Regions from separate parts of the Streptomyces sp. NPDC030245 genome, predicted to be linked through region 2. Evidence: riboswitches for the same ligand, from Rfam matches in the RefSeq annotation. Region 2 holds a riboswitch; the other holds the start of a gene.

Region 1 (14,890 bases), on a different contig from region 2:
CTGCGAGGAGTGGGTCCTGCACTTCCCGCCGATGGACGCCGACCGCCTGGACGAGGAGTCGGTGGTGGCCCGGGTGCGCCAGCTGCTGGGCCTGCCCGACCTGGAGCTGGATCTGCACCACGTGACCAACTGGACGGTGCAGGCGCTGGTCGCCGAGCGCTACCGCAAGGGGCGGGTGCTGCTGGCCGGCGACTCCGCGCACCGCCAGCCGCCCACCGTAGGCCTTGGCCTGAACTCCGGCATCCAGGACGCCCACAACCTCGCGTGGAAGCTGGCCGCGGTGCTCGAGGGCCGCGCCGACGACGCGTTCTTGGACACCTACGAGGCCGAGCGGCAACCCGTGTGCCGGCTCAACGTCGACTGGGCGGTCTCGGCGGCCTCCCACCACCAGGCCGTCCTGGACACGGTGGGCCTTGGCCCGCACGCCCCCGCCCAGCGCCGGCAGCGGATGTTCGCCGCGTACTTCGAGCCCACCCCCATCGGTGAGGTGGTACGGGCCCGCACCGCGGAGATCCTGGACACCCACCGCGCCGGCTGCCAGGCGCACGACTTCGAGATCGGCTTCAGCTACGAGCAGGGCGCGCTCGTCCCCGACGGCAGCCGGCCCCCGGCCCGGGTGCCGATGCGCGATGTGTACCGGCCCACCACCCGGCCCGGGCACCGGCTGCCGCACGCCTGGCTCGAGCAGGACGGCCGGCGCCTGTCCACCCACGACCTGGCCGGCTCCCCGGCCGGGTTCGTACTGATCACCGGGGAGCAGGGCGAGGCGTGGGTGGAGGCGGCCGCGCAGGTGGCGCAGAAGCTGTCCCTGTCGATCCACGCGGTCCGCATCGGCCAGGGCGCCGAGTTCACCGACGTCGAGGGCGGCTGGGAGCGGGTGCGGGAGGTCGCCGGGGACGGCGCCGTCCTGGTGCGCCCCGACAACCACGTGGCCTGGCGCAGCATGGGCGCCGGCGAGCATCCGGCGGACCTGCTCGCGAGCGCGTTCTCCCGCATTTTCGACCCCGGTGTTCGCGCGGGTTCCGCTTCCTGACATCGCGCGACAGACAACAGGGCAATGGACAACGGAGGAATACGGTGGCGGTAGACGGAGCGGTCCTGGTGCTGGGCGCGACCGGCCGGCAAGGAGGTGCGACGGCCCGCGAGCTGCTGCGCCGGGGGCGGGTCGTACACGCGCTGGTGCGTGACCCGCAGGCGCCCGCGGCGCGCGCGCTCGCCGAGGCGGGTGCGGTGCTCGTGCAAGGAGACCTGGAGGACAGGGCGTCGCTGAGTGCGGTGATGCGGGGCGTGCGGGGGGTGTTCAGCGTCCAGACGTTCCGGGGGCCCGGCGGGGTGGCCGGCGAGGAGCGGCAGGGCAAGGCGGTGGCCGAGGTGGCTGCCGAGGCGGGTGTGGCCCACTTCGTGTACAGCTCGGTGGGCGGCGCGGACCGCTGCGAGGTCATCCCGCACTTCCGGAGCAAGTGGAACATCGAGCAGCACATCCACAAGCTCGGCCTGCCGGCGACGGTGCTGCGGCCGACCATGTTCTACGACGTCCTGCTGGACCTCGGCCCCCGGCTGGTGGAGGGTGAGCTGGTGCTGGGGCTGTGGCTGCGCCCCGAGGTCCCGGTCCAGGTGATCGCGACGAGTGACATCGGGGCGTTCGCCGCGGATGCCTTCGGTGACCCGGCCGCGTGGCTGGGCCGGCAGGTCGAGATCGCCGGTGCGGAGCTGACCGGGCCGCAGATCGCCCAGGCGTTCGGGGCGGTGGCGGGGGTCCCGGTCCGCTACGAGCAGCGCTCCTTCGAGCCGCTGCGCACGGCCCGCCCGGATCTGGCCGCGATGTTCGACTGGCTCGACCAGGAGGGCTACAGCGCCGACATGGCCGAACTGCGCCGTCTGCGGCCCGGCCTGGTCGGCCTGGAGAGCTGGCTGCGCGAGCACTGGACGGTGCCGGTGGCCTGACCTGGCCGCCAGGGGGGGCGGGCGGGCCGCCGCCGCGGCCGGTGAGGGACGCCGGCCGCGGCGGCGGAGCCGTGTGTGCTTCAGGTGCCGTGTGCTTCAGGTGCCATGTGTGCTTCAGGTGGTGGCGAACCCGGCGAGGGCCCGGCCCAGGATGTCGGTGTCGATGCGGTGCCAGGAGCCGGGCAGCTGCATCCCCCAGCCGTTGGGCAGGACGGTCGCGGTGGCCCGGGCCGCGTCGCGCAGCCAGTCGCCGGTCGCGTCGCTGTTGAGGACCAGCGTCGGGGTGTGCAGGGTGGCCAGGCGTTCGGCGGGCACCTCGAAGTCGCCCAGGATGGTCGTGTCGTAGAGCAGGGTGTGGGCGTTGGCCTCGTTCGTCGCCCACAGGGGGGCTTTGCGCCAGTCGGCGATGACCTCACGGCTCAGGCCCAGCAGTTCGCGCAGCCAGTACTCCGCGGCGGCGCCGCGCCGGTCCTGGGCGAGCAGTGTGCGCAGGGTGTCCATGCAGTCGGCCGGGGGCTTGGGGTGCGGGGCGATGCGGAAGTAGGGCTCGTGCAGCGCGAGTTTGGTGATCGGCACGCCGGCCAGGGCCGCTTCGAGGGCCAGGTTCGCGCCGGTGGAGCCGGCGAAGACGACCGCCTGTCCCCCGGCGTCGTCGATGACCGCCGCGAGGTCCTCGATCTCGCGCTCGACGGCGTACTGGGGACAGTCGCCGCTCTGGCCCCGGCCCCGGCGGTCGTAGACGTAGGTGGTGCAGTGCGGCGCCAGCTCCGGGACCAGTGCGTCGAAGATGGTGTGATCGCGGAACGCGCCGTTCATCAGCACGATGGGCGGGCCGTCGCCGGTGCTGCGACAGGCGATCGTTGTGCCGTCCTGGGAAACGACCTTCCGCATGCCACCACTCTCCTCAAGGTCCATGGGTGTGTCGGTGCAAGCGGTAATGTCCAGCGGCCCGGTCGACGGCGGGTTGAGCATGAATCGGGCGCGGCGCCGCCACCGATCACGGCGCTCCGGCGGCCTCAACTGGCCCTGGAACAGGCCGATTTCGGGTCCACTCACGCTCAACCGAGACTATCGGCACCCCTTCAAAACTGATGCGACACCGTATCCACGAAGGAGCAGGTCGTATGGCGGACAACACAAGGGCTCGGGCGGGCGCGGTTCCGCATGTGGTCGTCGTCGGGGGCGGCGTCGCGGGGCTGGCGGCGGCGTTCTTCCTGCGCGAGGAGCCGGTGCGGGTGACCGTCCTGGAGGCCGGCTCCCGGCTGGGCGGGCAGCTGTCCGTCTCGGAGCTGGCGGGCGTCGTCATCGACGAGGGCGCGGAGTCGACCTACGCCCGGCGCCCCAAGACCGCCCGCCTGCTCCAGGCGGCCGGCCTGGCCGAGGAGGTGGTGGCGGCGGGCACCAAGTCGATGGCGCTGTGGAGCGGCAAGCAGCTGCGGCCGCCGCTGGAGCGGCAGTTCATGGGGGTGCCCTGCGACCTGGACGAGCTCGACCGGTCCGGCATCCTCTCCGAGGCGGGGACGGCCCGGGCACGCCAGGACCTGACCCTGCCGCGCGGTGAGCGGGCCGGTGATGTGTCGGTGGCGGACCTCGTCGGCGCCCGCCTGGGCCGTGAGGTCGTGGACCGCCTGGTGGACCCCTTCTTGTCCGACGCCTACTTCGGCCGCGCCGACGAGCTGTCCTTCGAGGCCACCCTCACCCCGCTGGTCACCGCCGCGCGCCGGCGCGCCTCGCTCACCGAGGCGGCCGGGGCGCTGCTGCCCGCCCCGCCGCCGCCCGGGCAGGCACCCACCACCGGCATCTCCACCCTGGCCCGCGGGCTCGGCTCCCTGCCCCAGACCCTGGCCGACGGCCTGCTCGCCGCCTCGCCCGGCTCGGCGGTGCGCACCCGCACCACGGTGCGCGCGCTCGAACGCCGCGAGCAGGGCTGGCGGGTGAGCGTGGACGGCGCCGCCGGGCCGGAGCACCTGGAGGCGGACGCCGTCATCGTCGCCACGCCCGCCGGCCGGGCCGGCCCGCTGCTCGCCGGGGCCGGCGGCGCCCGGGCCGCCGCGGCGCTCGCCGAGATCCCCTGCGCCGGCTCCGTGATCATCACGCTCGCCTTCCCGCGCCGGGCGCTCTCGGCGATGCGCGCCCTGGGGCACAGCGGCTACCGGGTGCCGGCGGTGGACGGGCGGGCGCTGAAGGTGGTCACGTTCTCCACCGTGAAGTGGCCGCACCTGGCGGGCGAGGTGGACATCGTGCGCTGCCAGGCCGGCGGCAGCGGCGGCGAGGACCTGCTCGGCCGTGACGACGCCGACCTCGTCGCGCTCGCCGCCGCCGAACTCGCCGAGGTCACCGGGATCACCGGCACGCCGCTGGCCTCCCGGGTGAACCGGTGGGAGGCGGCGGTGCCGCAGTACACCGTCGGGCACCTGGAGCGGGTGGCGCGCATCCGCGCGGACGTCGCCTCCCGGCCCGGCCTGGCGGTGTGCGGCGCCGCCTACGACGGGGTCGGGGTGGGCCAGTGCGTGGCCAGCGCCCTCAAGGCCGCCGAGGAGATCCTCGGCGGCCTGCGCACGGCTGCCCCCGCTCCCTCGGCATGAGCCGCCCCGCACCCCGCCCGCAGCACCGGACCCCCGCCCAGGGAGGCTGACATGTCGATGCCCCAGGACGCCGTGAGCACCGTCGACTTCTGGTTCGACCCGCAGTGCCCGTGGGCGTGGATCGCCTCGCGGTGGATCAACGAGGTGGAAGGGCAGCGGCCCCTCACCGTGCGCTGGCACGTGATGAGCCTGGCCGTCCTCAACGAGGGCCGCGACGTGCCGCACAAGTACCGCGCCGGGCTGGGTTTCGGGCCGGTGCGGGTGTGCATGGCCGCCGAGCAGAAGTACGGTCCCGAGGTGCTGGGCCGGCTCTACACCGAACTGGGCACCCGCTACCACCACGACAAGGCGCCCAAGGACCGGGCCACCCTGCGGGCCGCGCTGGAGGCGGCCGGTCTGGCGGGGGAGCTGGCCGCGGCGATGGACTCCACCGAGTACGACACGGCGCTGCGCGCCTCGCACCGCGCCGGCATGGACCGGGTCGGCTACGACGTGGGCACCCCGGTGATCGCCGTGGACGGCAACGCGTTCTTCGGCCCGGTGGTCACGCCCGTCCCGCGGGGCGAGGCCGCGGCCAAGCTGTGGGACGGCGTGCTGCTGGTCACCGCGACGGACGGGTTCTTCGAGCTCAAGCGCACCCGGGACCGCAAGCCGGCCTTCGACTGACCGGGGCCGTCCGGCGGCCCGCGCCCCGCTCCTGCGCGGGCCGCCTGACGCTGCGCCACACGGATGGCGCCGATCCCCGCCCCCGCGGCGCCCGCCCCCGTCAGGATGTGACCCAGCACGGTCACCGCACGCACACAGGCGGCCGTCGCGCCGTGCGCCGAGACACGTCGACAGGAGCAGATGATGAAGTTCCGAACCTACGTCGAGCCGCCCGAGCCCATGCGGGGCCTGGAAGTTCCCGCAGAGGTCGTGGAGAAGCTCGACGGAGGCAAACGGCCGGCCGTGACCATCACGGTCAACGGGCACTCCTGGAACAGCCGGCTCGCGATCATGCGGGGCCGCCATCTGATCGGCTTCAGCAAGGCCAACCGGGAGGCCGCCGGGGTGGAGACCGGTGAGGAGGTCGAGGTGGAACTCGTCCTGGACACCGAGCCCCGCGTCCTGGTCGAACCGGACGACTTCGTCCGGGCCCTGGACGCCGACCCGATCGCCCGCAAGGTCTACGACCGGTTGTCGCCCAGCCGCAAGAGGGCGCACGTGCACGCCATCGAGAGCGCGAAGAAGCCCGAGACGCGCCAACGGCGGATCGACAAGGCGGTGGCGGCGCTGCGCGACGAGGCGTTCGCCTGACCACACCGCCCGCACCCACTCCCCTCCCTTCCCCTGCGCCCGCTTCCCCGCGGGCGCTCTCCCGCGTACGCGCATGTGACAGGCTCATGGCATTCTCTGACGGTCGTGGCGCCACGCGCGCCACTCCCGCCTGCCCCTTTCACCAAGAACCAAGAACCACAGGATCAGGAAACACAGAGAACACATGAGCACTCAGCGCACCACCCCGTACCGCCGGCGCATCGGCCTCGCGGCTCTTGCCACCGTCACCGCCCTCTCGCTGGCCGCGTGCGGCGGTGGGTCGGGCAAGAAGAGCAGGTCCGGTGGCGGGGCCGGCGGGGCCTCGGAGGCGGGTCAGGCGCCCAAGAACCTCAAGCTCGGGCAGGCCGGGCCGGTGCAGGAGATAACCAAGTACAAGAAGACCGGCAAGTTCTCCCTCACGCCGACGAAGGTCACCCTGGGCAAGCCGGCCGACCTCGACGAGCTGAACGACCAGAAGAAGTACAAGGACCTGAAGGTCGCCTGGATCTATGTGAAGGCCCAGCACGTGGGCGGTTCCGCGGTCAAGGAGCCGATGGTGATGAGCGACGTGAGCGGCGAGACCTCCGCGGGCGCGCCCGCCACGAAGTTCATCCTCATCGGCGACCTCTCCAGCCGGCCCGCCGACTGCGTCGGCAATGACGGCAACAAGAGCCTGGAGGGCGACGACATCTGGAAGAAGGGCGAGACGCGCACCGTGTGCGAGCCCTACCTCATCCCCGCCGACGCCACGCTGAAGGCGGTGACGTACTCGCAGGGGTACTACAAGGAGCCGCTCAAGTGGGCCGTGCGGTAGCACGGCGGGGCCCGTTCGGGTGGAGAGGGCGGGCTCAGCCGTTACCCGGCCCCGCTGCCGCGGCAGGTGACATGGCGACAGTACCTGCATGTTCCTCGGCAGCCGCAGCGGTGCGGTGGTGAGGAGGGATACGTCCCGTCCCGCCACCGCGCCGTGCTCCGGGCGGCAGATGGCAGGGGCCGGGCGGCAGATGGCAGGTGCCGGCCACGGAAGGCAAGGACCCGATGACTGATGCCACGGTCCCGGGCGGGCGTGCGGTGCTGCTGGACCGTCTGCGGGCCGCCGCGGCGGCTTCGGCCGCGCAGGGTGAGTGCTGGCCCGTGCTGCTCGCCGACCTGCTCGGCGGCATGGGAGCCACCTGGCGGGAGTCGGCCGAGGTGTGCGCCGACGCCGCGTGGCAGGCGCGCGCCATGGGGCGCAGCGCGCTGCTGCTGCTGGAACCGCAGGACATCGCCCGGTACGACGAGCCGACCGCGGCGCGCGCCCTGCGCCACCTCTACCTCAACAGCCTGCGCTACGACTTCCGCCGGCACGGCATCGAGGAGCTCTTCGACACCCTGGCCGCGCACGGCGGAGGTGAACTCGACTGCTACTCACGGGCGTTGTGGGCCTTCGCCCTGCTCGCCCGGTCCGACAGCAGCGGATACCCGCTCATGGACGAGGTGCTGGCGCAGGCCGGTGACCATGCCAAGACGCTGCATGTCCTGTTGCACGGGCTGTGGCTGGCCCATGGCCTGGCCGGCCGCGAACAAGCCATGCTGCACATCCTGGGCCAGGCGGCGTTCGCCGACCGGAGCGACCCGATCGCGCTGTTCCGCGAGGCGACGGCTCACCGCGGCCTGGGCCACTACACGCAGGCGCTGGCGGCCATCGACGAGGCCGTGGAGCACCTGTCGCCGGCGGCGGTGACCATCCATGACGACCTCGCCCGCGAACGCTCCCTGATCATCGCCATGCACGAGCTGGGGCGTCCGGCACAGTCGTGAAAGGCTGGACGCATGAGGGGCGGACGGGACGAGAACCCGGAACTGTGGACGTTCCTGGAAGCACTGCACGAGGGTCAGGTCCTTTCCGGCACCGTCGCGGCGATCGAGCGGTTCGGCGTCTTCGTGGCGTTGGACGACGGCCCCGATCACCCGGTCTTTCCCGGCGTCGGGTTCGTCACCATCCCCGAACTGTCCTGGCGGCGCGTCGCAACGGCCTTTGACGTCGTGCAGGTCGGACAGCGCGTGTCGGGCGAGTTCCTGCAGTTCGACACGTGGAACCTGGAGGCCAGACTGTCCTTGCGGGCGATGCGGCCGGACCCCTTCCAGGTATTCGCCGACAGCATCTCGGTGGGACAGAAACTGCACGGACGGGTCACCAAGCTGGTCCCCATCGGCGCCTTCGTGCAGGTCGCCGACGGCATCGAGGGACTGGTCCACCTGCGGGAGCTGTCCTGGACGCCCGTGCGGACCCCGTCGGATGCCGCCCGGGTGGGCGACGAGGTCACGGTGGTCGTCACCGAGATCGACCGGGAGCGGCGCAGGCTGGCCCTGTCCCGGCGGCAGGGCCCACCCGAGCGTCAGTAATCCTTGGTGACAGCAGGCGGCGGGTCAGTCGAGGCAGAACTCGTTGCCCTCGATGTCCTGCATCACGATGCACGACTCGTTGTCCTCGTCGGCGGCCAGCAGCCGCACGCGCACCGCGCCGAGCGCGACCAGGCGGGCGCATTCGGCCTCGAGCACGGCCAGGCGTTCCTCCCCCACCAGTCCGGTGCCGGCCCGCACGTCCAGGTGCACCCGGTTCTTGGCGGTCTTGCCCTCGGGCACGCGCTGGAAGAACAGGCGCGGGCCCACCCCGGTGGGATCGACGCAGGCGGCCCATGCGCCCCGCTCCTCGGCGGGCTGGGTGCGGTGGAAGTCCTCCCACGTGGCGAAGCCCTGCGGGGGCGACGGCAGGACATAGCCCAGCACCTCGCACCAGAAGCGGGCCACGCGCTCGGGTTCCGCGCAGTCGAAGGTGACTTGGAACTGCTTGATCGTTGACATCGGCGCACGATAGCAGGGGGCTGCGCCGCTCATCTTCCGGCAGGGTGGGCGCAGTTGCCGGGCGGGCGGCGGGCCTGCCCGGTCCGCGGAGGCGGCCCCGAATGGGAAAGGGAAATCCTGCGGCTGCCCCTCTTTTTTTCTGGGCAGGCGTCACTTTCTTTGACCGGCTTGCCGTTCCGCCTGCCCGCATGGAAAAGGCGGCGGGCACCCGAACCCCCACAGGCCCGCACCGGAAGCGTTATTGACGCGGTGTCCGCTTTCGGAGCCGCGGCGGCCGTGATGCCGCTTCTCCTCCCGGGAGCGGAACCCGCCAGGTCGACACCGGCACCGGCACCGGCACCGGCACCGGCACCGATATGACCGTTCTGGGACGAAAAGCAACCTTTGCGTGTGTCCGGATTCAACCGAATACTTCCCCCTTAAGCCTTTAGCGGCTTACGTGGACTTTGCCTGCACTGCGGGGCACTTGAGGGAAATACCGCCCTCTGCTGCCCGGCCGCGCCGCGCCCCACCCAGTGAAATGCGTCACGCCATACGGGCCACAGTGCCGCGAGCCGCTGAGTGCGTTTTCGTTCTGCGCAAAGAGAGTTGGGTTTTTGATCAAAGAGGGGGTGAGTTCCGGTCGCCCGGTACAAGGGCCCGTGCATTCCGCTCACCCGAATTCCGGCCTTGTTCCGCACCGGCTTTCTCGCCTAACGTCACCGTCAATCCGGATGGAACGCCGAATCCTGCCGCTGTCCGGAAACTCTCCCACCCACACTCACTCACTTACGCACGGCAGGAGCGGGGGACCCAGGTAAGCCGCCGATCCCGGTTCCGGGACGGCTCGGGGTGAAGTCGCATGTCCTGCGACCGGACATCTCCCGTCCGAACCCGACAGCTCACCCCGCAGGCGACGGAGAGGAATGCGTCATGCCCGCAAAGGGTAAGCACCGCCGCCCCAAGTCCAGCTCGCTCACCCGGGGCATCGCCGCCGCGGGCACCGGCGGCGCCGTGCTCGTTCTCCCGGTGCTCGGTGCCACCACGGCCGCCGCCGCACCGGCCACCCCGGCCGCCAAGCCCGCCGCCGCCCCCAAGACCTATGTCGTCGTCGCGGGTGACTCCCTGGCCGAGATCGCCCAGGAGCACTCCGTGAGCGGCGGCTGGCAGAAGCTGTACCAGGACAACCGCGGTGTCCTCGGCGACGACCCGAAGCTGATCCACCCCGGCATCAAGCTCACCCTGGGCGCCAAGGCCCCGGCCGCCCCCGAGCGGGCGGACCGGTCCGAGCGCGGCACCGCCGCCGAGCCCGCCGCGGTGAAGAAGTCCTACGCCAACAACCTCGACGGCTGGATCCGGCAGTCGCTCGACATCATGGCCCAGCACGGCATCCCCGGCACCTACGAGGGCATCCACCGCAACATCATGCGGGAGTCCTCCGGCAACCCGATGGCCATCAACAACTGGGACATCAACGCCGCCGCCGGCACCCCCTCCAAGGGACTCCTCCAGGTCATCGGCCCCACGTTCTCCGCCTACCACGTGCCCGGCACCTCGACGGACAGCTACGACCCGGTCGCCAACATCACCGCCGCCTGCAACTACGCGGCCGACCGCTACGGCTCCATCGACAACGTGAACGGCCCCTACTAGACCGCACACCCCACACCCCCTCCCCGGTCGGTGATGAGCCCCGGAACGCATGGCGTTCCGGGGCTCATCGGCGTAGTGGAGCCGCCGCCCATGTCAGTGGATCTGTGCAAACGCAGGTCAGTTCGGAGCCCACTCAAGGAGAATGGGCCGCTCCGGTTGTCCGTACTATCGCCGTGTCAGGGCATCTGTGTACTGAATATGGCTGTCACCCCGCAGGCCAGGGCCCCAACCCCGGTCTCGGGAAGCACACATGTGCAGCAGGCTCTCCAACTCCGGCCGCAGGTCCGGGAAAGGTTGTGCGCCCCATGTCCGAGAACGTCTCCGCCACCGAACTGACATCGCAGTACACCGCTCAAGTCCGTGCCGACCTCGAACGCAACACCAAGGAGCAGCAGCGCCTCGGTGCGGAAATCGCCTCGCTCCAGGAGCAGTTGGCGGCCCATCAGCGTGACCACGCGGTGCTGGTCAGCATCCAGCAGGCGCTCGGGGGTGAGGTGCCGGCCTCCGCGCAGCCCGCCGCCGTGGAGGAGCGGGCCGCGGTGCCCGCCCCCCGCACGGAGAAGAAGTCGGCGCAGAAGAAGTCCTCCGGCGCCGCCGCGGCAAGCAAGCGGGCCGGGGTCACCAAGGCCGCTCCCCAGAAGACGGCCCCGGGCAAGGCCGCCGCGAAGAGCGCGGACAAGAACGCGGGCAAGGGCGCCGGAAAGGCAACGGCGAAGAGTTCCGGCAAGGGGGCCGGCAAGAGCGAGGCCGCCAAGCCCGCCAAGCCGGCGCAGCCCACGCTGGTCGAGCTGATCCGCGGGCACCTGGCCGAGCAGAGCGAGCCGCGCTCGGCGGCGGAGATCGCCACGGCCCTGGGCCGGGCCCACCCGCAGCGCAACGTCAAGACGACCGTGGTGCGCACCACGCTCGAAGGGCTGGTGGCCAAGAGCCAGGCCCAGCGCAGCAAGCAGGGCACGTCCGTCTTCTACACCGCCGGTTCGGCGCCGGTGCCCGCGCAGGCCACTCCGGCCAAGGCCGAGCAGCAGGACAAGCAGCAGGGTGAGGAGCCGGGCGCGGAGCCGGCCAAGGCGCGGGGTGAGGAGCAGGCCGCCGCCGCTGCCGGCGCGTGAGACCGCGGCGGCACACCTGTGCCGGTCACCGGCCGGTCGCCGGGCCGGCGGGCGGGTGAGGGCAGGTGGATGACAGGCAGGTCAGTCGGACTGGCCTGCCTGCCGCCTGTTGTCGACTGCCACGCCTGCTGCCTGCTGCCGGGAAGCACGGCGCGGCGGGACGCGGCGGGGCGGGACGCTGCGGGGCGGGGCGGGAATGGGGCGCCCGGACGGCGCAGTACATGTGTCCCCCAAGAAGTCGTGGGGTACCCGTCGTCTCGCGATAGCGCCCCTGCCGCGTGCCACGCACGGCTGTGTGTGGCACGGTCCCGTCTCGAACGATCGGAATCCAGTGAGCGAGAAGAAGAACCCCGTGTCGGCCGCCGCGGAGAAGGCTGTGGAGAAGGTCCAGAACGCCATGCGGTCCGGAAACGAGATTCCCGGTGCTCCGGGCCCGGAGGCGGTGCCGGTGGAGGAGCCCACGAAGCCGCGTGAGCCGTTGCCGCCCAAGGCCGACCAGCGCGGTCCGCAGACCTACAGCCCGACGGGGCAGCCCACCGGGGTGCCGCAGGAGAAGGTCGCCCAGGAGGGGGCCTACCTGACCACCGCGCAGGGGGCGCGGCTGTATGAGACCGACCATTCGCTGAAGGCGGGGTCGCGCGGCCCGGTGCTGCTGCAGGACCACCATCTGCGGGAGAAGATCACTCACTTCGACCACGAGCGCATCCCCGAGCGGGTGGTGCACGCCCGCGGGGCGGCCGCGCACGGCGTCTTCCGGGCGTACGGCAGCGCCGCGGGGATCACCAAGGCGGGGTTCCTCGCCGAGGGGGTGGAGACGCCGGTGTATGTGCGGTTCTCCACCGTGCTCGGTTCGCGCGGTTCGGCCGACACGGTGCGCGACACCCGTGGCTTCGCGACGAAGTTCTACACCGACGAGGGCGTCTTCGACCTGGTCGGCAACAACATCCCGGTGTTCTTCATCCAGGACGCGATCAAGTTCCCCGACATCATCCACGCCGGCAAGCCGCATCCGGACCGGGAGATCCCGCAGGCGCAGAGCGCGCACGACACGTTCTGGGACTTCGTGACCCTGCACACCGAGGCCACCCACCACACGCTGTGGAACATGTCGGACCGCGGCATCCCGCGCTCGTACCGGATGATGGAGGGCTTCGGCGTCCACACCTTCCGGCTGGTCAACGCCGAGGGCGCCACCACCTTGGTGAAGTTCCACTGGAAGCCGCGGCTGGGTGTGCACTCGCAGGTGTGGGAGGAGGCGCAGCTCACCGGCGGCGTGGACCCCGACTTCCACCGCCGTGACCTGGCCGACGCCATCGAGGCGGGGGCGTTCCCGGAGTGGGAGCTGGGGGTGCAGACCTTCCCCGACACCGAGGACCAGATGTTCGAGGGCATCGACCTGCTGGATCCCACGAAGATCGTGCCCGAGGAGCTGGCGCCGGTGCAGCCGATCGGGCTGATGACGCTGAACGCCAACCCCTCGAACTACTTCGCCGAGACCGAGCAGGTCGCCTTCCACCCGGGCCATCTGGTGCCGGGCATCGACGTCACCGACGACCCGCTGTTGCAGGGGCGGCTCTTCTCCTACCTCGACACCCAGATCAGCCGGCTGGGCGGCCCCAACTTCGCCCAGCTGCCGATCAACCGCACCCATGCGCCCGTCAACGACATGCTGCGCGACGGCATGCACCAGACGGCCGTGCACCGGGGGGCGGCGCCCTACCGGCCCAACTCGGTGGACGGCGGCTGTCCGTTCCTGGCGGGCGCGGACACCGGGGCCTACATCGAGGTGCCGGCCGAGGTGCCGGCCGCGCGCAAGGTGCGGGACGCGGCGGCCACCTTCGACGACCACTTCAGCCAGCCCCGGCAGTTCTGGCTCAGCATGACGCCCACCGAGCGCGAGCACATCGCGGCCGCCTACACCTTCGAGCTCGGCAAGTGCTGGAACGAGGGCATCAAGCAGCGGGGCCTGAAGGTGCTGGCCAACATCGACCCGCAGCTGTGCGCGCAGGTCGCGGCGGGCCTGGGCCTGCCGGTGCCGGAGGCGACCGCGCCGCCGGCCGCGGTGGAGCCGAGTCCGGCGCTGTCCCAGCTCGGGCAGGAGTGGCCGGTGGACGGCCGGATCGTCGGCATCGTCACCGACGGTGCCGATGACCTGGAGGGGGTGCGCGCGGTGCGCCGGGCGGTCCTGGACGCGGGCATGGTCCCGCTGGTCATCGCCCCGGCCGGCGGCACCCTGGACCCCGACGGCGACCCGGTTACCGTGCAGCGCACCTTCACCACCGCCCGGTCCATCGAGTTCGACGCCCTCCTGCTGGCCGGGGCGCCCGCTCCCGCGGCCGACGCCTACGGGGCGCGGGATGCCAAGGCGGACGACGGCGCGGCCCGGCTGACCGGGGTCGAGCCCCGGCTGCTGCTGATGCTCGCGGAGGCGTTCCGGCACGGCAAGGCCATCGGGGCCTGGGGGCGCGGAGCGGCCGCTCTGGAGGCGGCGGGGCTGCCCGTGGACGCCCCGGGCGTGGTGAGCGGCGCGAGGCCCGAGGCGGTCCTCGATGCGGTCACCGGGCTGCTGGGCTCGCACCGGGTCTGGGAGCGGTTCACTCCCGCCCTGTAGCTCCTGGGTGGCGGGTGCGGGCCCGGGACGGCGGCAGCGGTGCCGCCGTCCCGGGCCCGCGGCTCGACTGGAGGGCGGCGCCGAGCGGGGTGACAATGCTGATTTGTGGGGGAATGCCGATCTGAATCGGGGGCACAAGGGGCGGTGCACACCCCCTGCGAGTAGTGGCGATGAGGAGGCCTCTGATGCTGATGGCACACCCCGTGGTGCTGAAGAACCTGGTCGAGCAGTACGAGACGCTGCGTGCTGCGCACGCCGAGAAGGGCACCAAGGACGCCCGTCAGCGGATGGAGGACGTCGCCTACACGCTGTGCGTGTCGACCGGGACCCGTGAGATAGGTGCCGCCCTCGCGGCCGCCCGCAGCCGGCTCGCCGCCCTCTCCCCCGAGGGTGGCTCCGCCCTGGTCGTGTCCTAGGAGCGGCGCGAGGCGTTCGCCCCTCTGGCCCTCTGGCCGCCGCCCCCGTCGGGGGCGGCGGCCAGGCAGTTTCACCGGGCGGTCCTTTTTTCACCCGCCGGTGTGCTCATGTTCTGGCCGGTGTCCGGGTCGTGTTCGGAAAGGAAGAGGGATCCGGCGCAAAGCGGGCCAGGGGAAATGGCCGGGGTGCCGGCCGGGGGTGCTCACACCATTTCGGGCTGCGGTTCGGGTTGCTGTGCCGGGGCGCTCTTGGGTTCCCACAGCCGGGTGGTGCGTACGTAGCCGTGGATCACCGAGATCATCGCCAGGATGAGGAGCGGTCCGAACAGCCAGGGGCGGTCGGCCATCTGCACCGGCAGGTAGCGGTAGGAGACCAGCATCAGCGCGAAGACGGCGGTGCCGTGCAGGACGAGCAGGACGGCCGGGCGGTCCCAGCCGCGGTCCAGGGCGCGC
Region 2 (14,890 bases):
ACCAGTCCCTGGAGATCCGCCGCCGCATCGGCCAGCTGCTCCTCGCCCTCGGCGACCGGCACGCCGCCCACGACACGCTGGCCCGGCTCCTGCACGACGCGGAGCTGCTGCACGGCCCCGGCCACCCCTTCCCGGCGGAGATCCGGCGCACGCTCCAGTGGCTCGGACAAGTGCGCGGATAGGTCCGAACGGCGGGGCGGCGGGCGTATGGGGTGCCTCAACTCCCGGGAAATCGTTGGTCGAATAGGTGTCGAATGGCTGGCCGAGACGACGGCCACTGCCTACCATCGATCACCGCAAGACTTTGTGCACCGCCGCACAATCTCCAACGGGAGGCCCACCTTGCACCGCCGCAACAGCCGTCGCACCGCGCTCATCCTCTCCGCCGCCGCGATCGCCGCGGCCCCCCTCCTCACCGCCTGCGGCAGCGAGGCGCACCCGGGCGCCGCGGCCGTCGTCGGCGGCGACCGCATCACCGTCGCGCAGCTGGAGGGCCGGGTGAACGAGGTGCGCGAGGCGCAGCGGGCCGCCATCCCCGACGACGCGCAGTACTCGCAGGCCATCGCCAAGTCCGGCGCTCTCACCCGCAGCACCCTGCACACGATGGTGCTCGACAAGGTCCTGCACCGCGCGGCCGCCGACGCCGGAGTGAGCGTCACGCGCCGCGACATCCAGACCATGCGGGCCGCCATGGAGCAGCAGGAGGGCGGCAAGAAGGCCCTTGAGCAGGCCTGGCTCCAGCAGTACGGCGTCGCCCCTGCCCGCCTCGACGACAGCCTGCGCACCGAGATCGAGGCGCAGAAGCTCGCGAAGAAGCTGGACGCGGACATGCAGTCGCCCGAGGGCCAGGCGGTGTTCTGGAAGGCCCTGTCGGCCGCCTCCAAGAAGCTCGACATCGACCTGAACCCGCGCTACGGCGCATGGGACGTCGACAAGAACAAGCGCACGGACGCCAAGACGCCGTGGGTGCGCGAGGTCACCGACGCCAAGGCGCCGACGGAGGAACAGCCGGCGTAGGAGGCACAGGGGTCATAGGAGAGGGGACGGCGGGGGAGTGTCGGCGGGCTGGGTTACGTTCGACGGGTGAACGAGACCGAGACCACGCCCCCGGCCGACTCCGCCGACGCGCCCGCCGGCCGCGTCATCCTGCTGACCACCAGCCACCGGGTCGCGCCCGGCCTCCTGTCCTGGCCCGCCTGGCAGGCGCTGCACGCCGCGGACGAGGTGCTGTGCGCCGACGCCTCCCATCCGCAGCTGCCCTATCTGCGCGAGGCGGGCGTGCGCGTCGAGCAGGCCGCGCCCGGCGCGCAGGAGCTGGTCGACGCCTGCGCGGGCGGCCGCACGGTCCTGGTCGTCGCCACCGCCGAGGGCGACCGGGCGCTCACGGACGGCCTGGCCCGGCTCGCGGGCTCCGGCCGCGTCGCCATGCCGGACCTGGAGCTCCTCCCCGCCTCGTACGACCTGCCGGGCGCGCGCCTGCTCGACCTCGTCCAGGTCATGGACCAGATCCGGGACGAGTGCCCGTGGTCCTCGCAGCAGACGCACAAGGGCCTCGCGAAGTACGCGATCGAGGAGGCGTACGAGCTGGTCGAGGCGATCGAGGAGGGCGACAGGGAGGAGCTGCGCGAGGAGCTCGGCGACGTCCTCCTCCAGGTCGTCTTCCACGCGCGGATCGCCGAGGAGGACGCCGAGGCCCCGTTCTCCGTCGACGACGTCGCGGGCGGCATCGTCGAGAAGCTCATCCACCGCCACCCGCACGTCTTCGGCGACGACTCGGCGGACACGCCGGAGGACGTGAAGGCGCACTGGCTCCGCACGAAGGCGCAGGAGAAACAGCGCACGTCGGTCACCGAGGGCATCCCGCTCGGCCAGCCCGGCCTCGCGCTGGCCGCGAAGCTGGCGTCCCGGGCGCGGACGGCGGGCCTCGACGTGACGGTGCCCGCCGGGGAGGGCGTCGGTTACGAACTGCTCGCGCTGGCCCTGCGCGCCGAGGCCGCGGGCGTCGACCCGGAGGCGGCGCTCCGCGTGGCGGCGCGGGCCTACCGGGACGCGGTGCGGGCGGCCGAGGGGGCGGGTGCTTAGTACCGTTGTTCCCCAGGGCGGTACGACGGCGTGGGGGCTTGTGTGGCAACGGAGTTGGAGGAGCTGGCCGCCGAGGCGGCCGATGTCCTCGTGGGGGCGATGTGGGATCGCAGGGGCCGCTGGCTGTGGGTCAGGAAGGAGTTCGGGGAGTACTTCCGGCAGTCGCGGGCCAGGGCCGGTGAGAACGAGCTCGACATCGACAGGACGCAGGTGATCGCGCAGGTCGGTGACCCGGGCACACTGCGGCGATTCTGGTGCGGGGTGCTGTACGACTGCCTCAGGACCGGCGGCGGACTTCGGGCGGACCGCCTCCGCGTCATCGTGGCCGACGCCGCCCTCGTCACGGGCGGCGAGCCCGACACGGCCGAGGCCACCGAGGCAGCCGACTTCACCGGGGACTTCGCCATCGACTACACACCGCCCGCCTGGTACTCCGCCGCCCAGCTCGAGGGCGGGAAGGAGAAGGAGGCCGGGGCGCCGGCGTCCGGTCCCGGCGCGCGGAACTCCGTCACCGGCGGCACCCAAGCCACCGTCGTCCAGGCCGACTCCATCGGCTCGGTCACCGTCAACGCACCGCCCACGCCGCCCACACCGCCCGCGCCCCGGCACGCCGCAGCCGACGGCTGGCCGCGCCTCGACGGGCTCCGCCGCCTCGGCCTCGGCGTGCGCCCCACCCGCCGGTTCCCCGGTGCGACGGCCCTGCCGCCCTACGTCACCCGGGACTGCGACGACGAGCTGTCCGTCCTCCTCAAGCACGCCGCGCACTACGGCGGCCTCGTCATCGTCACGGGCGGCCCCCTGTCGGGGAAGACCTCGACGGCGTGGGCGGCGCTGCGGGCGAGTGTCCCCGACGACACCCGGGTCTTCGTCGCGGGCGGCGGAGCGGAGCTGCGCGGCCTCCCGGACCAGCTCAGGGGCCGGGAGGCGGCCGGCACCCACGTGGTGTGGCTGGACGACCTGGACGGCCACCTCACGGAGCCCGGCACCCCCGGCGTCCTCGCGGAGCTCACCCATGCCCGCGTCCTCGTCCTCGCGACGATGCGGGACGAGGCGTACGACAGACACCGCTTCGGGCACGACCCGGCCGCCCGCGTCCTGAGCGTCGCGCAGACCGTGGAGGTCCCCACCGAGTGGAGCGAGACGGAGCTGGCGCGGCTCGCGACGGTCGACGACCCGCGGTTCGCGGACGCCGTCCGCTGGCGCGGGGCCCTCGGCGTCACGGAGTTCCTCGCGCTCGGCCCGGACCTGTGGGAGGAGTGGCGCAGGGCGCGCCGCGTGGGCACGCGGCTGCTGGGCCACCTCCTGGTGCGCGCGGCGATCGACCTGGCGCGGTGCGGGCTGACGCGGGGCGTCACGCCGAAACTGCTGAGGCAGGTCCAGGAGGAGTACGACCTGGAAGGCCCCGGCGCGACGGATGCGAAGTCCGAGGAGACGTTCGAGGAGGCGCTCGCCTGGGCCACCGCGCCCCGGCACGGCGTGACGGGGCTGCTCGTACCGGGGGAGTGGCCCGGCACCTGGCGGGCGTACGGCTCGCTGATCGCGGACGCGGCCCGCTCCGACCTGGCGGCGCCGGTGCCGGACCGCGTGTGGCGGCGCGCGTACGAGGATCTGGAGCCGCACGAACCGGCCGAGCTGCGCGGCCTGGTGGCCGCCTTCCGGCTGGCCCTCACGCCGCGCGCCGCGGACGGGGACGCGGACGCCATGGCCTGGCTCGGCCTGCTGGCCGGGGACGAGGGGGACACGGCGGCCGCCGAGGACTGGTTCCGCAAGGCCGCCGACCGCGGGCACGCGCGGGCCGCCGGCCGCCTCGGCCACCTGCTGGCGACCCGGGTCGCGTACGAGGAGGCGCTCCCCTATCTCACGGCCGCCGCCGAGGCGGGCGAGCCCGGGACGGCCGCGCTGCTCGGCCAGGTCCACCAGCACCTGGCGGTCCACTACTTCCGCATCGCCGAAGCCGAGGGCGACCCCTCGGCCACCCGCCGCCTGAAGGGCCCCCTCCGCCCAACAGGCCCCCTCTCCACCCACCCCCCGGACCCCCACCTGGACTAGCACCTCCCGCCCCGCACACGAAATACGCCCGCCACCGCCCCGCCCAACGGGCCGGTCTCGCGGCCAGGCCTCGGTCCTGCACTTGGTCTTGCGCCTGGCGCCCAGGGCATGGAGCCCCGGGCATGGGGCCCTGGGCAGGGTTTGCCCCGCTGCCGCCCGCAGGGCCGGCCCCTCCGACCCCCGTTCCGGACCCGCGCGGGCCGGGCCGGGCCCAGGAGGAGTTCCGGCTCCTCCTGGGGATACGGTCACCGCATGCACGACCAGCCGCCCGCCACCTGCCCCGCAGGAGCCGGCCCCGTACCCGGGGCGTCCCCGCAGCCCGAGCTCTTCACCTGGGAGTTCGCCACCGACCCCTACCCCGCGTACGCCTGGCTGCGCGAGCACGAGCCCGTGAGCAGGCAGCGGCTGCCCAGTGGGGTCGAGGCATGGCTGGTCACGCGGTACGCGGATGCCCGGCAGGCCCTCGCCGACCAGCGGCTCAGCAAGAACCCGGCCCACCACGCCGAGCCCGCCCACGCCAAGGGCAAGACCGGCATTCCGGGCGAGCGCAAGGCCGAGCTGATGACGCATCTGCTCAACATCGACCCGCCGGACCACACCCGGCTGCGCCGCCTCGTCGCGAAGGCGTTCACGCCGCGCCGTGTCGCCGAGTTCGCACCGCGGGTGCAGGAGCTGACGGACCGGCTCATCGACGGGTTCGCGCAGGAGGGCACCGCCGACCTCATCCACGAGTTCGCCTTCCCCCTGCCCATCTACGCCATCTGCGACCTGCTCGGCGTCCCCCGCGAGGACCAGGACGACTTCCGCGACTGGGCGGGCATGATGATCCGACACGGCGGCGGCCCGCGCGGCGGCGTCGCGCGGTCGGTGAAGAAGATGCGCGGCTACCTCGCCGAGCTGATCCACCGCAAGCGCCTCGAACCGGGCGACGACCTCATCTCCGGCCTCATCAAGGCCTCCGACCACGGCGAGCACCTCACCGAGAACGAGGCCGCCGCGATGGCCTTCATCCTCCTCTTCGCCGGGTTCGAGACCACCGTCAACCTCATCGGCAACGGCGTGTACGCGCTGCTCACCCATCCCGAGCAGCGCGCACGGCTCCAGCGGGCGCTGGACGACGGCGACACCGGCCTCCTGGAGACCGGCATCGAGGAGCTGCTGCGGTACGACGGGCCCGTCGAGCTCGCCACCTGGCGGTTCGCGACGGAGGCGCTCAGCATCGGCGGCCAGGACATCGCGGCCGGCGACCCCGTCCTCGTCGTCCTCGCCGCCGCCGACCGCGACCCCGCCCGGTTCGCCGACCCGGACACCCTCGACCTCTCCCGCCGTGACAATCAGCACCTCGGCTACGGGCACGGAATCCACTACTGCCTCGGCGCCCCGCTCGCCCGGCTGGAGGGCCGCACCGCACTCGCGACGCTGCTGCGCCGCCTTCCCGACCTGCAATTGGCGGCCGATCCCGCGGATTTGCGGTGGCGTGGCGGGCTGATCATGCGAGGACTGCGCACGTTGCCCGTGGAGTTCACAACCGCACAGAAAACGGTGCCCGGCACACACCCCACTGACGAGCCATCAGGACTGTGATGTTCGCGTGATCTCCGCTGCATCGACTTGTGACAAGCGTTCGACTGCGGCTACGTTCACGACGACTTGAGCGCCCCGGGCGCCCAAGTCGTCGCTGAAGTCTCCCGAAAGGCACCCGCATGCTCTCCGGCAATGGCCGTCACCGACGCCCCCGCCAGGCCCCGGCCCTCATCGTCGCGGCAGGAGTCACCGGATCAGCCATCGCCATCCCACTGCTCGGCGCCACCAGCGCGAGCGCCGCCGAGACCACCACGTGGGAGAAGCTCGCCGAGTGCGAGAGCGGCGGCGCGTGGAGCGCCAACCCCGGCAACGGCTACTACGGAGGCCTCCAGCTCTCGCAGGAGACGTGGGAGGCGTACGGCGGCCTCGACTACGCGACCAGCGCCGACCAGGCGAGCCGCTCGCAGCAGATCGCCGTCGCCGAGAAGATCCTCGACGACAAGGGCACCGCGGCCTGGCCGAGCTGCGCCCCGATCGCCGGGCTCAGCCAGGACGGTGCCGCGGCGGACGTCGACCCGGGCGGCCCCGTCGCCCCCAAGCCCTCCGACGACCCGAAGGGTTCGACCGGCTCCAAGGACTCCGACAGCTCCAAGGACGCCGAGGACTCCAAGGGCTCAAAGGACTCCAAGGACTCCAAGGCTCCCGGGAAGACGGAGACGGACAAGCCGTCCGACGACCCGTCCACCGGCCGGGGGAAGTCCTCCGACGACGCGAGCGACACGCCTGCCTCCGGCGGCAGTTCACGAGAGAAGAATCACGGCGAGTCCGGCGAAAAGGGCGGCAAGGGCGGCAAGGGCGGCAAGGGCGACGCCGAAGAGGCCGACGGCAAGGGCGAGTCCGGCAAGTCGGGCCAGGAGGACACCACTTCGCCCACGTCCGAGAAGTCGACCGACCCGGCCGACGACGCCACGGACCCCAACGGCTCCTCCTCCGGCCGCCACCGCGGCGACCGCGCGGACGAGAGCGACAGCGCCGGGGACCGTCCAGGACGGCACGCCTCGCGCGGCGGCGACCGCTCCGCCAAGGTCGCCGACGGGACGTACACCGTGCGCTCCGGGGACAACCTCTCGGTCATCGCGGACGACTTCGGGGTCGACGGCGGATGGCACGAGCTCTACAGCGAGAACAAGAAGACCGTCGGAGGCGACCCGGACCTCATCCTCCCCGGTCAGAGCCTCGATGTGGGCGAAAAGTAACGGAAATTGACGATGCGTCGGCGGGCGACTTGATGTGTGTTGTCCGGTTTGGCGCGAGTGAGAGATGGGTCTCAGAAGCCCTGATCGTCTTTGAAATTCAGTGGGGAGCGTGTCTACGGTCGTGACCGCTCGCCACTGGTGAGCCCCGCCGGTCGGTACGCCGAATCCTGCCAACGGCCGGACGGGAACAGTCGTCGCTCAAGAGCGCCGTGGGCAGGAGCGGGGGACCCAAGGTAAGTGCCGGAAACGGCTAGGGGTGAAGTCGCACTCGCGAGAGAGCGACCGGGCAACCACATCGGCCCGAACCCGACAGCTCACCTCGCAGGCGTCGGTGTAGGGGATCAACTCATGCTGCTTTCCGGCAAGGGCAAGCACCGTCGTCCGTCCAAGGCCACTCGCGTCGCCACGCTCGTCGGCGTGACCGGCGCCGCCGTCGCCGCCCCGCTGATGGCGGCCGGCTCGGCCTCCGCCGCCACCACCTCCGAGTGGGACGCCGTCGCCCAGTGCGAGTCCGGCGGCAACTGGTCCATCAACACCGGCAACGGTTACTACGGCGGTGTGCAGTTCTCCGCCTCCACCTGGGCCGCGTACGGCGGTACGAAGTACGCGCCGACCGCCGACAAGGCCTCCAAGGCCCAGCAGATCGAGATCGCCGAGAAGGTCCTCGCGGGCCAGGGCAAGGGCGCCTGGCCGAGCTGCGGCGTCGGCCTCTCGGGCGCGTCGCCCAGCAGCGGCGGCTCGCAGCAGCAGGCCCCGCAGCAGCAGAGCAAGCCGCAGCCGCAGCAGACGCAGCAGCAGGCCGCTCCGCAGCAGCAGGCCGCGCCGAAGCAGGCCGCTCCCAAGCCGCAGCCGGCGCCGCAGACCGAGTCCAAGAAGACCGTCGAGACCCCGACCGGCAAGACGGTCAAGAAGGGCGACGGCGAGTACAAGGTCAAGACGGGCGACACCCTGTCGAAGATCGCCGAGGCGAAGAACGTCAAGGGCGGCTGGCAGAAGGTCTACAAGCTCAACGGCGACATCATCGACAACGCCGACATGATCTACCCGGGCCAGCAGCTCCACCTGAGCTGACCCGGCCGGTCACGGCCGTGCCTCGGCGGACGCACGGCCGTACCCCCCGTCCCCACGGGCTCCCCGCCCCGGTGCGCGTATCCCCCGTACGCACCGGGGCGGGGCCATGTCCGCACCCGTCCGCTGCGCCGCTTCCGCCCCTCCATGTTCGCTACTAGCGAGTAGAGAACATGGTCTTACGCCCTGTTTCCGGGCCATATGGCCTTTGTGCCGTCCCAGGGGACGGGCGGTCGGCTGGCCGAAGGCCCGGAGCCGGTTAGGCTCAGGAGACGCAGGGCCGAAGCGGCTCGCGTAACCGCGTCACATCCCAGAAGGAGATGCTCGTGCCGTCCATCGACGTCGTCGTAGCCCGGGAAATCCTGGACTCCCGAGGCAACCCCACGGTCGAGGTCGAGGTCGGCCTCGACGACGGCAGCACCGGTCGTGCCGCCGTTCCGTCCGGTGCCTCCACCGGTGCCTTCGAGGCCATCGAACTCCGTGACGGAGACCCCAACCGTTACATGGGCAAGGGTGTCGAGAAGGCCGTCCTCGCCGTCATCGAGCAGATCGGCCCGGAGCTCGTCGGCTACGACGCCACCGAGCAGCGCCTGATCGACCAGGCCATGTTCGACCTGGACGCCACCGACAACAAGGGCTCGCTCGGCGCCAACGCCATCCTCGGCGTCTCCCTCGCCGTCGCGCACGCCGCCTCCGAGGCCAGCGACCTGCCGCTGTTCCGCTACCTCGGCGGTCCCAACGCGCACCTGCTGCCCGTCCCGATGATGAACATCCTGAACGGCGGGTCGCACGCCGACTCGAACGTCGACATCCAGGAATTCATGATCGCCCCGATCGGCGCGGAGTCCTTCTCCGAGGCGCTGCGCTGGGGCACCGAGGTCTACCACACCCTCAAGAAGGTCCTGAAGGACAAGGGTCTGTCGACCGGCCTCGGCGACGAGGGCGGCTTCGCCCCGAACCTGGACTCCAACCGCGCCGCGCTCGACCTCATCCTGGAGGCCATCAAGCAGGCCGGTTACGTCCCCGGTGAGCAGATCGCCCTCGCCCTCGACGTCGCCGCGTCCGAGTTCTACAAGGACGGCACGTACTCCTTCGAGGGCAAGGACCGCTCGGCCGCCGAGATGACCGAGTACTACGAGGAGCTCGTCGCCTCGTACCCGCTCGTCTCCATCGAGGACCCGCTGTTCGAGGACGACTGGGCCGGCTGGAAGGTCATCACCGAGAAGCTCGGCGACAAGGTGCAGCTCGTCGGCGACGACCTGTTCGTCACCAACCCGGAGCGCCTGGCCCGCGGCATCGAGGAGAACTCGGCCAACGCCCTGCTCGTCAAGGTCAACCAGATCGGTTCGCTGACCGAGACCCTGGACGCCGTCGAGATGGCCCAGCGCAGCGGCTTCAAGTGCATGATGTCGCACCGCTCCGGCGAGACCGAGGACGTCACCATCGCCGACCTCGCCGTCGCCACCAACTGCGGCCAGATCAAGACCGGCGCCCCGGCCCGCTCCGAGCGCGTCGCCAAGTACAACCAGCTCCTGCGCATCGAGGAGATCCTCGACGACGCGGCGGTCTACGCAGGCCGCAGCGCGTTCCCGCGGTTCCGCTCTGCGGACCAGTAAGCACAGCGAGGGCTGACCTTTCGCAGCCACGTAGTTACGTACGTCCCCGCACCCGGTCCCGTACCGTGTGCGGGGACGTACGTACGTGCAGGCGCTGCGCCGGGGAGGCGGGACCATGGGCAAGGCCGGGACCAAGGACCGGTTCTCCACGGCTACCCGGCTGCGGCTGCTCGGCGAGCAGACCGCCGAGCGGGTCTACCGCTCCCAGACCAAGCGCCAGGCGCGCCGCTCCCGGCTCACCGGCCGGGCCGCCCTCCTCGCGCTCGTGCTCTGCTCGCTGGTCGTCGCGCTCGCGTACCCGATGCGGCAGTACGTCTCGCAGCGCGCCGAGATCGACGACCTGCGCAGACAGCAGGCCGAGCACCGCGAGGACGTCGAGAAGCTCCGCGACGAGAAGGCCCGCTGGCAGGACGACGCGTACGCGGAGCAGCGCATCCGCGACCGCCTGCACTACGTGATGCCGGGTGAGACCGGCTTCACGGTGATCGACCCGGCGGCGGCGCGCAGCCGCCGCACCGACCAGGGGGCGGCCGCGCGCCCCTGGTACTCGAACGTCTGGGACGGCGTCGACAAGGCCGACCGCCCCGGCGACTGACTTCCGATCCGTCCCCGACCCGTACCGACATGAAAGACAGGCATGGAAACGCCCCCGCCGAGCACCCCGCGCACCGAGCCCACCGACGCCGACGTCGAGGCCTTCAAGCAGCAGCTCGGCCGCCCGCCGCGCGGCCTGCGGGCCATCGCGCACCGCTGCCCCTGCGGACAGCCGGACGTCGTCGAGACGGCGCCGCGCCTCCCGGACGGGACGCCCTTCCCGACGACGTACTACCTGACGTGCCCGCGGGCCGCCTCCGCGATCGGCACGCTGGAGGCCAACGGCGTCATGAAGGAGATGTCGGAGCGGCTCACGACGGACGAGGAGCTGGCGAAGCAGTACCGCGCCGCGCACGAGGACTACATCGCGCGCCGTGACGCCATCGAGGTCCTGGAGGGCTTCCCGAGCGCGGGCGGCATGCCGGACCGCGTGAAGTGCCTGCACGTCCTGGTCGGGCACTCCCTGGCCGCGGGGCCCGGCGTGAACCCGCTGGGCGACGAGGCCATCGCGATGCTCCCGGAGTGGTGGGCGAAGGGCCCCTGCGTCACGCCGTGCGCCGACGCCGCCGAGGGCGCCGAGTGACCCGGGTCGCCGCCATCGACTGCGGCACGAACTCGATCCGCCTCCTGGTGGCGGACGCCGACCCGGCCACGGGCGAACTGGTCGACCTGGACCGGCGGATGACGATCGTCCGGCTCGGCCAGGGCGTGGACAGGACGGGCCGCCTCGCGCAGGAGGCCCTGGACCGCACCTTCGCGGCCTGCCGCGAGTACGCGGCCGTCATCAAGGAGCACGGCGCCGAGCGGATCCGCTTCGTCGCCACCTCCGCCTCCCGCGACGCCGAGAACCGCGACGCATTCGTCCGGGGCGTCCTGGACATCCTGGGCGTCGAGCCGGAGGTCATCTCCGGCGACCAGGAGGCCGAGTACTCCTTCACCGGCGCCACCAGGGAACTGACGGGCCGTGCCGACCTGGCCGAGCCGTACCTGGTCGTGGACATCGGCGGCGGCTCCACGGAGTTCGTGGTCGGCACGGACCACGTGCGGGCCGCCCGCTCCGTCGACGTCGGCTGCGTCCGCATGACCGAGCGGCATCTCGTACGGGACGGAGTCGTCACCGACCCGCCGGCGCCCGAGCAACTGGCCGCGATCCGCGCCGACATCGAGGCCGCCCTCGACCTGGCCGAGCGCACGGTGCCGCTCAAGGAGGCCGGCACGCTGGTCGGCCTGGCGGGTTCGGTGACCACGGTCGCCGCGATCGCGCTCGGTCTCGACACGTACGACTCGGCGGCGATCCACCACTCCCGGATCTCGTACGAGCAGGTCAGCGCCATCGTGGACCGTCTCACGCACGCCACGCACGACGAGCGCGCCGCGATCCCGGTGATGCATCCGGGCCGCGTCGACGTCATCGCGGCGGGCGCGCTGGTCCTGCTGGCGATCATGGACAGGACCGGCGCGCGCGAGGTCGTGGTGAGCGAGCACGACATCCTCGACGGCATCGCCTACGCAGTGGCGGAGGACATCGAAGCAGGCCGGAAGAGCGCCTGACCGGGTCACCTCCTCGCCCGGTGCCGGCATGCGGAACGCCCCGCCGCAGGGGAGCGGCGGGGCGTTCGGAGGCGTGAGTTCCGGCCTACTGGGTCTCGTTCGCGCAGACACCAATGCCGAGAACGCCAATGCCGCAGAGGAGATTGAGCCCGAACTGGCTGTCGGAGCCGTCGGGGTCGTTCGCGGCTGCGGTGCCGGAGCTACCAAGTACAGCGGCAGCAGCCATGGCTATGGCCACCAGAGCAGTGCGGATACGCATGAGCCCTCCAAATGTTGCTGGTGCGGTCACCAAACACGCTGGCCCACGGACCGCCGCCGCGCGACATGTTGTGGTGCAACCGGGTGACCAGAAAGTTCGTGAAGTTCTTCACAAGGAAAAAGCCCCTGCTGGGCGCGGTTCGACGGTCTCGGGCCGCCAAAAGGGGGCTTTTCGAAGGGCCGGGCTCGTGGCCGGGATGTTTCGTGCGGGTGACCGGAGTGCGGCGAGGGGTTCCGAATCGGGCCGGAAGGGGCCTCGGAGTGCAGCTCACAAGGGGTGCACAACGACTCGTGTGGCATCGTGGTTCCCCACAGACACCATGACCTCGGTCACGTGGGCGGCGAAGTGTAGCAGAGGCCCTTGGCATGCTTGTGAAGGGGCGCACGAGCGACCCCCGCCGGGCGGGTGGATACTCGATGGCATGAGCACCACGGAGCGTCCCAGGATCCTCGTAGTAGGCGGTGGGTACGTAGGCCTGTACGCAGCTCGGCGCATTCTCAAGAAGATGCGCTTCGGAGAGGCGACCGTCACGGTCGTCGACCCCCGTTCGTACATGACCTACCAGCCCTTCCTCCCCGAAGCCGCCGCAGGCAGCATCTCGCCGCGGCACGTCGTCGTACCGCTGCGGCGCGTACTGCCGAGGGCGGAAGTCCTCACCGGCCGGGTCACCACCATCGACCAGGACCGCAAGGTCGCCACGGTCGCGCCGCTCGTCGGCGAGGCCTACGAGCTGCCTTTCGACTACCTGGTCATCGCGATGGGCGCGGTCTCCCGCACCTTCCCGATCCCCGGCCTCGCCGAGCAGGGCATCGGCATGAAGGGCATCGAGGAGGCCATCGGCCTGCGCAACCACGTCCTGGAGCAGCTGGACAAGGCTGACTCCACGACCGACGAGGAGGTCCGCCGCAAGGCGCTGACCTTCGTCTTCGTCGGCGGTGGCTTCGCGGGCGCGGAGACCATCGGCGAGGTCGAGGACATGGCCCGCGACGCGGCCAAGTACTACAAGAACGTGAAGCGCGAGGACATGCGCTTCGTGCTCGTCGACGTCGCGGACAAGATCCTCCCCGAGGTCGGCCCGAAGCTCGGCCAGTACGGCAAGGAGCACCTGGAAGGCCGCGGTGTCGAGGTCTACCTGAAGACCGGCATGGACTCCTGCGTGGACGGCCACGTGGTCCTCAACAACGGCCTCGAGGTCGACTCGAACACGATCGTGTGGACCGCGGGCGTCAAGCCGAACCCGGCGCTGTCCCGCTTCGGTCTGCCGCTCGGCCCGCGCGGCCACGTGGACACCCAGACGACGCTCCAGGTGCAGGGCACGGACTACATCTGGGCCGCGGGCGACAACGCCCAGGTGCCGGACGTCGTCGGCCGCAAGGCCGGCAACGAGAACGCCTGGTGCCCGCCGAACGCCCAGCACGCGCTGCGTCAGGCCAAGGTCCTCGGCGACAACGTGATCTCCGGCATGCGGGGCTTCCCGCAGAAGGAGTACAGCCACGCCAACAAGGGTGCGGTCGCCGGTCTCGGCCTGCACAAGGGCGTCGCGATGATCGTCATGGGCAAGATGAAGATCAAGCTCAAGGGCCGTCTCGCCTGGTACATGCACCGCGCGTACCACGGCATGGCGATGCCGACGTTCAACCGCAAGATCCGCGTCTTCGCGGACTGGACGCTCGGCATGTTCCTCAAGCGCGAGGTCGTCTCCCTGGGTGCTCTGGAGGCCCCGCGCGAGGAGTTCTACGAGGCGGCCAAGCCCGCCCCGAAGCCCGCGGTGGCCGCCGAGCCGGCCCCCGCGGCGAAGACCGAGGAGCGGGCGAAGGCCTCCTGACCTCGCGTCACCGATACACCCCGTAGGGGCCGCCTGCCATCCGTGGTGCGGGCGGCCCCTTCGGCATGTCGGCGGCGGCATGTCGGCGAAAAAATAGATGCCGGGGGCATCTATTTTGCCGTACCGTGACGGAGCGACGGGACTGCGCCCGGCCCCCGCGGCGTTGCCATGGTGTTGGACCGTTCCGGGATTTTCCCTCATTGTCACAACAAGGGATGCCCCATCCACGGAGGTGTGCGCCATGCAGGACGCCGCACAGCGGCTGAAGACCCTCGCCGAGCAGCTCACGGGAGCCCCGCTGCCGGTACGAATCCGCGCCTGGGACGGGTCGGAGTCGGGCCCCCCGGACGCCCCCGCACTCGTCGTACGCAACCGCCGCGCCCTGCGCCACCTCCTGTGGAAGCCGGGCGAGCTGGGCCTCGCCCGCGCCTGGGTCGCCGGTGACCTGGACGTCGAGGGCGATCTCTACCGGGCCCTGGACACGATGGCGGAGTTCATCTGGGAGCGCGACGACGGCGCCAGGAGCCTGCGGCAGTCCCTGCGCGACCCGGCGTTCCGCGCCGCGGCCCGCTCCCTGCTCGCCCTCTCCGCCCCCTTCCTGCCGCCCGCGCCGCCGCCCGAGGAGATGCGCAGACACGGCCGTCTCCACCTGCACACCAAGGGCAGCGACCGCCGCGCCATCAGCCACCACTACGACGTCGGCAACGACTTCTACGAGCTGGTCCTCGGCCCGTCGATGGTCTACTCGTGCGCCTACTGGGAGTCGCCCGACGGCACCCTGGAGGACGCCCAGCGCGACAAGCTCGAACTCGTCTCCCGCAAGCTCGGCCTGCGGCCCGGCATACGGCTGCTCGACGTCGGGTGCGGCTGGGGCTCCATGGCGATCCACGCGGCACGCGAGCACGGCGTGAGCGTCGTGGGCATCACCCTCTCCCAGGAGCAGGCCGCCTACGCGAGGAAGCGGGTGGCCGAGGAGGGCCTGACGGACCGGATCGAGATCCGCGTCCAGGACTACCGCGACGTGCGCGACGGACCGTACGACGCCATCAGCTCCATCGGCATGGCC

Evidence for each region. A riboswitch is a leader RNA that binds a small molecule or an ion and turns the genes downstream of it on or off. The one in region 2 is predicted to bind cyclic di-AMP.
Region 1: another riboswitch for cyclic di-AMP. It lies ahead of ACZ4Z4_RS26870 (transglycosylase SLT domain-containing protein); the one in region 2 lies ahead of ACZ4Z4_RS14340 (transglycosylase family protein).

The regions. Positions count from the first base shown of each region.
Region 1 is NZ_JBVICF010000010.1:323,246-338,135, forward strand. Features, by position in the region: gene ACZ4Z4_RS26820 (FAD-dependent monooxygenase) at 1-1,033, shown strand, start outside; gene ACZ4Z4_RS26825 (NmrA/HSCARG family protein) at 1,078-1,944, shown strand; gene ACZ4Z4_RS26830 (alpha/beta fold hydrolase) at 2,059-2,835, opposite strand; gene hemG (protoporphyrinogen oxidase) at 3,069-4,529, shown strand; gene ACZ4Z4_RS26840 (mycothiol-dependent nitroreductase Rv2466c family protein) at 4,587-5,195, shown strand; gene ACZ4Z4_RS26845 (YdeI/OmpD-associated family protein) at 5,376-5,825, shown strand; gene ACZ4Z4_RS26850 (hypothetical protein) at 6,010-6,639, shown strand; gene ACZ4Z4_RS26855 (hypothetical protein) at 6,864-7,625, shown strand; gene ACZ4Z4_RS26860 (S1 RNA-binding domain-containing protein) at 7,638-8,210, shown strand; gene ACZ4Z4_RS26865 (VOC family protein) at 8,235-8,669, opposite strand; cyclic di-AMP (ydaO/yuaA leader) riboswitch at 9,425-9,579, shown strand; gene ACZ4Z4_RS26870 (transglycosylase SLT domain-containing protein) at 9,582-10,301, shown strand; gene ACZ4Z4_RS26875 (hypothetical protein) at 10,607-11,410, shown strand; gene ACZ4Z4_RS26880 (catalase) at 11,742-14,021, shown strand; gene ACZ4Z4_RS26885 (DUF5133 domain-containing protein) at 14,207-14,437, shown strand; gene ACZ4Z4_RS26890 (phosphatase PAP2 family protein) at 14,641-14,890, opposite strand, start outside.
Region 2 is NZ_JBVICF010000004.1:516,106-530,995, forward strand. Features, by position in the region: gene ACZ4Z4_RS14310 (serine/threonine-protein kinase) at 1-182, shown strand, start outside; gene ACZ4Z4_RS14315 (SurA N-terminal domain-containing protein) at 343-1,017, shown strand; gene ACZ4Z4_RS14320 (nucleoside triphosphate pyrophosphohydrolase) at 1,084-2,082, shown strand; gene ACZ4Z4_RS14325 (SCO5717 family growth-regulating ATPase) at 2,125-4,131, shown strand; gene ACZ4Z4_RS14330 (cytochrome P450 family protein) at 4,384-5,715, shown strand; gene ACZ4Z4_RS14335 (LysM peptidoglycan-binding domain-containing protein) at 5,835-6,911, shown strand; cyclic di-AMP (ydaO/yuaA leader) riboswitch at 7,107-7,254, shown strand; partial or broken gene ACZ4Z4_RS14340 (transglycosylase family protein) at 7,260-7,655, shown strand; partial or broken gene ACZ4Z4_RS14345 (LysM peptidoglycan-binding domain-containing protein) at 7,779-7,982, shown strand; gene eno (phosphopyruvate hydratase) at 8,300-9,595, shown strand; gene ACZ4Z4_RS14355 (FtsB family cell division protein) at 9,711-10,190, shown strand; gene ACZ4Z4_RS14360 (DUF501 domain-containing protein) at 10,233-10,772, shown strand; gene ACZ4Z4_RS14365 (Ppx/GppA phosphatase family protein) at 10,769-11,740, shown strand; gene ACZ4Z4_RS14370 (hypothetical protein) at 11,826-11,999, opposite strand; gene ACZ4Z4_RS14375 (NAD(P)/FAD-dependent oxidoreductase) at 12,421-13,824, shown strand; gene ACZ4Z4_RS14380 (class I SAM-dependent methyltransferase) at 14,066-14,890, shown strand, end outside.